DNA from 3 places in the Paenibacillus sp. CECT 9249 genome. Region 3 is predicted to be linked to each of the others. Evidence: riboswitches for the same ligand, from Rfam matches in the RefSeq annotation. Region 3 holds a riboswitch; each other region holds the start of a gene.
What was found. Region 3 has a riboswitch for magnesium ahead of LQ229_RS20820 (fructose bisphosphate aldolase). Riboswitches for the same ligand answer to the same signal wherever they lie in the genome.
Positions count from the first base shown of each region.

Region 1: another riboswitch for magnesium. It lies ahead of mgtE (magnesium transporter); the one in region 3 lies ahead of LQ229_RS20820 (fructose bisphosphate aldolase).
Region 2: another riboswitch for magnesium. It lies ahead of LQ229_RS03570 (FtsW/RodA/SpoVE family cell cycle protein); the one in region 3 lies ahead of LQ229_RS20820 (fructose bisphosphate aldolase).

Region 1 is NZ_CAKKLI010000004.1:119,685-122,855, forward strand. It holds gene ytaF (sporulation membrane protein YtaF) at 1-157, opposite strand, end outside; gene LQ229_RS05570 (DUF1232 domain-containing protein) at 371-1,024, opposite strand; M-box (ykoK) riboswitch at 1,507-1,673, shown strand; gene mgtE (magnesium transporter) at 1,758-3,092, shown strand.
Region 2 is NZ_CAKKLI010000003.1:12,434-15,604, reverse strand. It holds gene LQ229_RS03575 (efflux RND transporter periplasmic adaptor subunit) at 1-1,050, shown strand, start outside; M-box (ykoK) riboswitch at 1,142-1,318, shown strand; gene LQ229_RS03570 (FtsW/RodA/SpoVE family cell cycle protein) at 1,400-2,527, shown strand; gene LQ229_RS03565 (peptide chain release factor 3) at 2,552-3,171, opposite strand, start outside.
Region 3 is NZ_CAKKLI010000039.1:32,247-35,417, reverse strand. It holds gene LQ229_RS20825 (MDR family MFS transporter) at 1-878, opposite strand, end outside; M-box (ykoK) riboswitch at 1,280-1,446, shown strand; gene LQ229_RS20820 (fructose bisphosphate aldolase) at 1,721-2,608, shown strand; gene gpmA (2,3-diphosphoglycerate-dependent phosphoglycerate mutase) at 2,689-3,171, opposite strand, start outside.

The DNA of each region.
Region 1 (3,171 bases), on a different contig from region 3:
ATATGCCGGACATACTGAAAAGAAAACAAATTGCCGCAATGAGCAAATTTGAAAGCAAACTTATACGGATATTGCGAATCCCATAAGACAGGCCTACTCCCAAATTGTCAATGCTTGACGAGAAGGTTAACGCAGCAATAATAAACCATGATGTCATATGAAAAACTCCTTTTGACGATTATTTAATGAACATTATATTGGCGATTAGCAACAGTGTGCATATCCATTTACATGAAATGTTGACAAATGGGAAACGAGTTGATTGAATTTTGTCAATAGAACGGAATAACCGTTTATGTCGAGAAAAAAGGGTCGCCGAGTCCGTCTCAACAACCCATTACATCTATTTTTGATTTTCACGAACGTCCCGTTATTCGGACGGCTTGAACAATTTCGGTGTCTGGAGAGCGTTCGCAATCAGTTTTACGGCAATAGCATCGTCTATATAACCAATCGGAAAAATATAATCCGGAATAACGTCCACTGGCGAAATAAAATAAATCAATGCGCTTCCGATTAATGCCATCTCCCATGGAGCGCCTTTGTTTATGCGGAATTTCTCGTACATATCTTTTAGCTGATGAATAAACGGTCCGGTACCGCTTATTTTTTGAAGCTTTGTCTCAAATTGCCGCAGTATCGTTTCTTTGCCTTCTTCCGTTTGCGCATACTGTTCGTATTTGGCCAATTCCCGTTCGACATTCTCTACGCTGAACTGATTATAATGTACATTGGAGGATTCGAGGATGTCTTGAATATTGTCGATCGAGGCATGAATATCCGATTCCCGCCGATTGACAGAGTAACCGGCAGCGGCAAACAACTCCGAGACGGGAACCTCGAGACAATCGGCAAATCGTTGCAAATGTTCCGGAGTCGCTTTTCGCTTCCCGTTTATGATCCGCGAGACGGTGGCCGGATCAATCTGGGTGAGTTCGCTGCATTTCCTTATGGATAAAGAGCGCTCCTGTAACAGTCTCTTCAACAATAAGCCAAGGGTGCCGCTGTTCTTCTGTTCAGACATACTGACGATCCTTTCTAAAAACCGGTTTGCTTATAATATATATCGATGTTGACATTTTGTCAAAACGGATTCCCGTTACTCGCTACTTTTTCTGGCGATCAGCAATTGTCATTGACAGCATAAACGGTTGGGAGTACGATAAAACTTGTAGTCGTTCTGTCCTCGTTAGGCGAGTCTCCTATACAAACCTTCAGACTCCGGAGGATTTTCATTTTGAGAAAGGGGTGGGATCATGGAAGGAAGTCCGAGTCGAAACGATAACCGAAGGCGAGATTCAGTAAAGAGGAAGAGTCCTTTCCCTACGGCCCTCCCATGTTCCCCATGCGGCGATTTGCGCATGTTTCGCGATATGTGCGAGGCGTGCTTCGATTTGTGCGGGCCTATGTAACATGCGAGCAACCTTTGCGCGTAAGGAAACGGATGAAGGCTCTCTCTTTATGGGAGGGCTTTTTTGGTTTCGGTCGATTTCCACGGAAATAAAATACGAACCTCGTTAGGTGAGGCTCCTGTATGGAGAAATGCTGCTGCCCAGAAATGTCCAAAGACGCCAATGGGTCAACAGAAGCCATCGACATAAGGTGGTTTTTAATGTAGCTGGATTCCGCTCCTATGCCATACAGTGCTAAAACTCAACGAATGGAGGTGTCGATTTTTCGGGTATAACACGCCTTCATTCGTTATGGGCGTGTTTTTTTGTGTGGAGAAAAAAATGTTCATGAAGGAGGCAATGTTCATGGTACAAGAACTCAAAAAATTGCTAGCCCATCATAAGGAGTCCGAAATACGCGACTTCATATCCCGTTTTCAACCTTTTGATGTAGCGGAAATGTTAACAACAGATCTTGACAGTGAGGAACAGCTCGCGCTTATATCCATGTTTCCCATTCCGTTAAGTGCGGAAGTTCTCGAATATATCGAGCCGGAACTGCAATATCGCATTCTCGTTCGGAGCAGCAAAGAAACGACCACCTTGCTGCTTCATGAAATGTCAAGCGATAAGGTCGTCGATTTGCTCTTAGCCATTCATCCTCATCAAGCGGATAAATTAATGGAGTTATTGCCGCTCGATTATCGGGATAAACTGAGCACGTTGATGAACTATCCCCCGGAAACGGCAGGGAGTCTCGCTACAGTGGAATACATTGCCGTTCGGGATTCTTGGACGGGAGACCAGACTTTGCGGCATGTTCGAAAAGTCGGACATGAGGCCGAAATTGTTTCCTATATCTATGTTCTCGACACTTATGGAAAGCTAGTCGGCATCGTATCGCTGAAAGATACGATCATGGCAGGTACCGAATCGAAAATAGGGGATATCATGAAAGAAGATGTCATTTCCGTTCCCGCCGATATGCATCAGCAAGAAGTCGCGAATATTTTAACCAATTATAATTTGGTTGCGATCCCCGTCGTTACTCACGACAACCGGATGATTGGAATTGTTACCGTAGACGATTTGATCGATGTCATTCATGAAGAAGCGACCGAGGATTTTCAGAAACTGGGCGGAAGTCAGCCGCTAGAAGAGCCTTATTTTAAAAACTCCATTTGGAAATTGTTCCGCAAACGTATCGGATGGCTGCTCATTTTGTTTGTCGCGGAGGCTTATACGGGGAATGTGCTGCGCCACTTTGAAGATACGCTGTCCGAAGTGATTGCCTTAACCTTCTTTATACCATTGCTGATCGGCACGGGAGGCAACTCGGGAACGCAGACGGTAACGACGCTCGTTCGCGCACTGGCTCTCGGCGAAGTCAGATTCAAGGATATTTTCAAAGTAATGGGCAAAGAAGTAGCCACAGGTATTTTTCTCGGGATTTGTATGGGACTTGCCGCCTTTGTGCGGGCGGAGTTTCTGGGGGTGGGATTCGACATCGGCTCGGTAGTTGCCGTCACCGCCGTGTTTGTTGTCATCTGGTCATCCCTCGTTTCGGCGATCTTGCCGCTCGTTTTACACAAATTAAAAGTCGACCCGGCCGTTGTTTCAGGTCCGTTTATTACAACATTGGTTGACGGAACCGGATTGATCATCTACTTCACAATGGCCAAACTAATGTTGAATCTATAATCGTCCGGCAACGATCCCCGCTTGTTTTTCGGATTGGAAAAGAGGATTTTGCAGAAACATTTGCATTTCCTCAGGTGCG
Region 2 (3,171 bases), on a different contig from region 3:
GGAATCGTCATTATCGCTATCAGTTTCTTTTTATATCGGCTCAGTAAACCTCCGGCGGCAGCGCCCGTCGATTTGGGAGCGGAAACGATGCTGCAGTTCGATGTCACCCGCGAAAATTTGTCCAAGACGATCGAAGTGAAAGGGAAATCCTCTTACTTGAATGAAACTTTCATCTATGCGCCATATTCCGGCGATGTTGTGAAATGGCATGTGAAAGACGGGACGCAATTGAAAAAAGGCGATATCATGTTCGAGCTCGACGGCACCAAGCTCAGCAACGATATTGCATTGATGGAGGCGAATTCCAAAAAGGCGCAGCTGGAAAAAAGATTGAATGAGCTGCAGGCTGCCATGAGCGAACACGAAGCTCCGCCATTGACGACGGAATACGAATCGAAAAAATATTTTGTGGAAAAAGAACAAAACAAAATTGTAAACGAATTAAACGAAGTTAATGAACAGATCAATCGAACGGATATTGAGGAAAAGAAAAAGAAGCTCGGCCAATCGAAGTTTGCCGCGCCGGACGCCGGCATATTTCTATTCGAAGATTCCAGCAAAATTCCGCAGGCCGTCAAGGAAAGCGACCGGCTCGGCAAAATCGTCGATTTAGGCAAACTTCAACTGATAACGTACGTCGGCGAACAAGACGTATTTCAGATCAAGCCGGGCATGCCGGTTAAGGTGAAGATCAATGCGCTGAAAAATATTACGCTTGAGGGCAGCGTCGAACGCGTCTCCAAATTTGCCAAGTCGGGAACGGATCAAAGCTCCGGCCAAGCCGCGCAATTCGAAGTGAATATTCATCTGCAGCCGAACGAGAATTTGATCGCCGGCCTCAGCTTGACGGGCGAGATTGAAATCGCCAATAAGGAGAATATCGTCGTCGTGCCGACGCTGGCCGTGCAGCGGGAAAACGACAAGTACTATGTTATGAAGCAGACCCCGGAAGGACTCGAGAAAACATTTATTGAAATCGGATTGGAGACGGCGGATAAAACCGAAGTGATCAGCGGGCTGAACGAAGGGGACAAAGTTGTTCTTCAGTAGTGTTTGCCATTATTTATATCTTTTTCCTCCAGAAGTATTGACATTTCATCGGCATGAGTCGTATGATGCTATAGATAATAAAATGATTTGCCAATTACCTCGTTAGGTGAGGCTCCTATACAAACAGATGCCACTGCCCAGAAATATCGAAAGATGCCCATGGGTTGAACAGGGATTGCCGGATTAAGGCTTTTCATAATGTGGCTAAGACAACGCTCGACGTTGCCTTTACGTTGTATAGTGCCAAAACTCGACTTGGAGGGACATCGGAAGTTTCTATTTGCATTTGCATATTCCATGAATCCTCTAGTAGTTAGGGGATTCATTTTTTTTATTGGAGGTAATATGCATGTTTAAAAAGTGGAGAGAACTGGATTATATCATTTTGCTTATTGTCGGCATTTTCATGGCCGTGAGCACCATCGCCATTTACAGCGCAACCAATCTTACGAAATACGAAGGACTGCACATGAACAACCTGCTGCTATACGGGGTATCCGGTATTTTGGTCTGTGTGCTGGCGCTTATCGATTATCGAATTTTCGTTCGTAAATTATCCTATCTTTTATACGGAATCGGGATTGTATTCCTCATCTATGTCATGTTCCAAGGAGTAACGATTAACGGATCGAGACGATGGATCAATCTCGCCTTTATTCAATTTCAACCGTCCGAGCTTGTGAAAATTGCGCTCATTCTCGTCATTGCCAAACTGCAAGAAAAAAGGCAGGGCGACGCGCTTCAAGTGTGGAGCGACATCCTGCCGATTACTCTGTTCACGGCGGTACCGTTTGTGTTGGTCTTGATGCAGCCCGATTTAGGCACGGCGATCGTATTCATCAGCATTTATATCGGCATGCTATGGTCGGGCAATATCCGTATCAAACATATTGCGGTCGGCGCCGGAACGGCCGCTGCCATCGTCGGGCTCATCGTTGCTTTGTATTATTTCGATTTCAATCTATTCTCCAAAATTGTTAAGCCGCATCAATTAGAACGGATACAAACGTTTCTGGACCCCGGGGCGGATCCGAATTCCGCTTGGCATGTCATGAATTCGCTCACCGCCGTCGGGGTGGGGCAGTTGTTCGGCAAAGGGTTTCAGCACGGTTTTTATACGCAAAACGGATTCATCCCTTATAATTACGCAGACTCTATTTATGTCGTCATCGGAGAAGAATTCGGGTTTGCAGGCTCGGCGTTATTGCTCATCTTGTTCTTCCTGCTCTTCTACCGGATGATCCGCATCGCGTCCGAATGCAAAGATTTGTCCGGGTCGTACATCGTGGTCGGCGTCATTTCAATGTTGACTTTGCAAATCTTCGAGAATATCGCCATGCATATCGGCATGATGCCGATGACGGGAATCGCGCTGCCCTTTATAAGTTACGGAGGAAGCTCCTTATTGACGAATATGATCGCGGTAGGGCTCGTTCTCAGCGTCAGAACGCATCGGAACAGGCACGATATCCCCTAATCGCAATACAAGAAAAGACGGCTCTTACGGAGCCGTCTCCAGAAATTTTACGTCAGGCATTTTGTCGATTGCGGTCCGCATCGCATATTCGTTCTCGAACAAGGCGACGTAATTGTCTTTCTTGTCCTTGACAAGCTGCGAATTAATGCGGAATTTCGCCGGATCGATGCTGTCGCCGACAACCCAGCGGCCGAATTGGAACGGCAGCCGCTGCAGCAGCACTTCCACGCCATATTCGGCTTTCATCCGATATTCGAACACTTCGAATTGCAGCTGGCCGACAACGCCGAGAATCGTCTCGTCGAACGTCCCCGTGGAGTAGAACACCTGAATCGTTCCTTCCTCCGTCAACTGATCGACGCCTTTCTGGTATTGCTTATGCTTTAACGCATTCTTGACCGTGACTCTGGCGAATAATTCGGGCGAGAACGTCGGCAGTTCGTCGAATGTCACCTCGGAACCTTGACTCAAGCTATCGCCGATGCGGAATATGCCGGGATCGAACAAGCCGATAATATCCCCCGGATAAGCTTCCTGAACGATATCGCGGTCTTGCGCCAGAAATTGCTGCGGCTGAGATAGCTTGATTTCTTTACCGACGCGCACATGCTTCACGGCCATGCCCCGTTCGAACTTCCCGGAAC
Region 3 (3,171 bases):
CCCGAAAAAAAGTTGATCATCACGATGCATAGCAATATTGCCGTCGACGCGAAGCGCCGGTTCAGCAACACTTTGAGCTGTAGAAGCGGAGACTCGATTGACAGCTCGCGCCAAAGGAACAGCGCCAGCGCCAGTAGCCCGCCTCCCAAACAAAGCAGCGTACCGGCCGACCCCCATCCCCAGCCGGACCCTTGCGACAACGTGATCAACAGCAGCGAGCTTGCGGCAATGACCGTCAGAAGCCCCCATAAATCGAATCCCTTCGGCACTTTCAGACGATAGTAAGGAATGAAGAAAAAGGCAACGACGATCGCAAGCAGTCCGAGCGGCACATTGGTCCAGAAGAGCCACTTCCAGGAGCCGTTCTGGATAAGCCAGCCCGCGTAAGTCGGTCCAATGGCCGGCGCCACGATCGAAGCGGCGATCCAGATGCTCATGGCGACAGACTGCTGGTGTCGCGGTATGATCTGGAATATCATGGTCATCGACGCCGGCACGATAATACCGCAGAACGCGCCCTGAATAATGCGAAAGGCGATCAACATCGGCGCGTTCCAAGACAATGCGCATAGCACGGAAGCAACCGTCATGCCGAGCAAGGCGAAAATATACAATCGCTTGTAACTGAAGCGTTCGCCGAAATAGCCGGCTGTAGGCGCGAAGGTTCCGAGCGCCAGCATGAAGCCGGTCAGTGTCCATTGCACGACGCTCAAGTCGGAAGCAAATTCTTTCTGCAAGACCGGCAAAGCGATATTAATCGTATTGCTGTTCAGCAGCGACAGGAAGTTTCCCATGAAAATCGCTACAATGATTGGCACCAACTTCATGGGCTTTTGTGTTTTTTGCTCTTCCGTACCGGTTAAAATCGTATGTTTCATAGCAGGTTACACCTCACTTGCTCCTTTTGTTTCTCTGTTAACAAAGTATCGATTAAGACGTATCTGATAAAAGCGAAATTAATTTTAAATTCGGCCCCACACCATTCACTTCTATATGAAAATAAGTATAAGCCGTCTAACAATGATCGCCTTCAACAAATTAATGTTCACCGGTAAACATTAATCATTATATCTTTTGCGATAATGAAAATCAATATCAATTATAATTTTGATAATTGCGTAAAGTTAATCATTATGCTTCGTTATATAGAGCCACATCTCCAATGAAATTCCGTTTATACAAGGGTAAAATCAGCTTGATAATGATTCAACTATATTGTTTATCGCTTAACAATTTTCTTGACAAATATGTCTAATCTCATTATACTAACTCATGAATAGATACGAATCGTTAGGTGAGGCTCCTGTGGTGGAGATATGCTACTGCCCAGAAATGTCCAAAGACGCCAATGGGTTAACAAAAATCATCGAATTAAGGTGTTTTTTAATGTAGCTGGAACGAATTCCTATGCCCCACAGTGCTAAAGCTCTACGAATGAGGGATGTTTTTGATTTTTATTATACTTTTAAGTATTACACCTTCATTCCATGAGGGTGTTTTTTTCTTCCAAGGAGATGGTGGAAATGGATGATGATTCTCATAAGTTTTATTCAATCCGGTTGAAATTGGCAGACCATTTCAACCGCCTTATTTCGATGAGAGTTAATGGGTAGAAACGATTAATGATATTTTATCATTGCTCATTTACTTCGGAATTGCTACAGCATAATTCTCTAAAATAACATAGGCTGTAATCAAACAGTCAGGAGGAGGAACAACGATGAACACGAGACAACTGGAACAAATTCATATGGGCAAGGGCTTTATCGCCGCTCTCGACCAAAGCGGAGGGAGTACCCCGAAGGCTCTAGCGCAATACGGCATTGAAGAGTCCCGCTATTCGAGCGAAGACGAGATGTTCGCCTTGATACATGAGATGAGAACTCGCATTATGAAAAGCCCCGCTTTTCATTCCGATTCCATTTTAGGCGCGATACTGTTCGAGAATACGATGGATCGTACCATTGACGGACTCTTTACCGCCGACTATTTGTGGGAAAAGAAAGGCATCGTTTCGTTCCTTAAGGTGGACCAAGGACTCGCTCCCGAAGCCGATGGGGTTCAGCTCTTGAAGTCCATTCCCGGATTAGACGATCTTCTTAAGCGGGCGGTGGACAAACATATCTTCGGAACCAAGATGCGTTCGCTCATCAAAGAAGCGAACCCGGAAGGTATCCGAAAAGTTGTAGAGCAGCAGTTTGAACTCGGCAAGCAGATTTTTGCAGCGGGTCTTGTGCCGATCATCGAGCCGGAAGTCGATATCCACTCGAGCGAAAAAGCCCGGGCCGAAGAGCTCTTGAAACAAGAGATCAAGAAACAACTCGTCACTCTCGATTCCGATATAAAGGTGATGCTCAAACTATCGATCCCGACCGAGAACAACTTCTATTCCGAGATAATGGAAGATGCCCACATTGTGCGGATCGTGGCTCTATCCGGCGGATACAGCCAGGAAGAGGCCAACAAGAAGCTGGCCTTGAACCGCGGGCTGATCGCAAGCTTCTCGCGTGCTCTCGTGGAAGGTTTGAGCGATGGACAAAGCGACGAGGAGTTTAACCGCACGCTCGGAAAATCAGTGAAAGCGATCTACGAAGCGTCTGTTACGTAACGGTATTGATTCAAAGGACCTGCCATCGGCTATGAGATGATTCAGGTCCTTTTTCGTTATGGAGTGCCGTTAAGCACAACTTATTCCATCATCTTGTCCGGCTCGGCAACCTGCCGGATCTTACTCTCTATATGCTGCTCGCTTCCAAGGTAATATCGCCCTACGGGATGCAATCGGTCATCAAGCGTATAGACGAGCGGAGTACCCGTTGGCACGTTCAAATCAAGAATCTCTTCCGAACTAAGATTGTCCAGAAACTTGATTAATGCCCGCAAACTATTGCCATGCGCAGCAATAATTACATTTTTACCCGCTTTGATCTGCGGTGCAATTTCCTTATCCCAATAATCCTTAACCCGAACAACCGTTTCCTTGAGGCTTTCCGTTAACGGGATGAGCTCGTCATCCATGTCGCGATATTTAAGATCGTATTTCGGATAACGGTCATCGTCCTTTGTCAAAGCGGGAGGCAACACGTCATAGCTTCTACGCCATAATTGAACCTGCTCTTCTCCATATTTCTCAGCGGTGGTTGTTTTACTTAAACCTTGCAGCGCACCGTA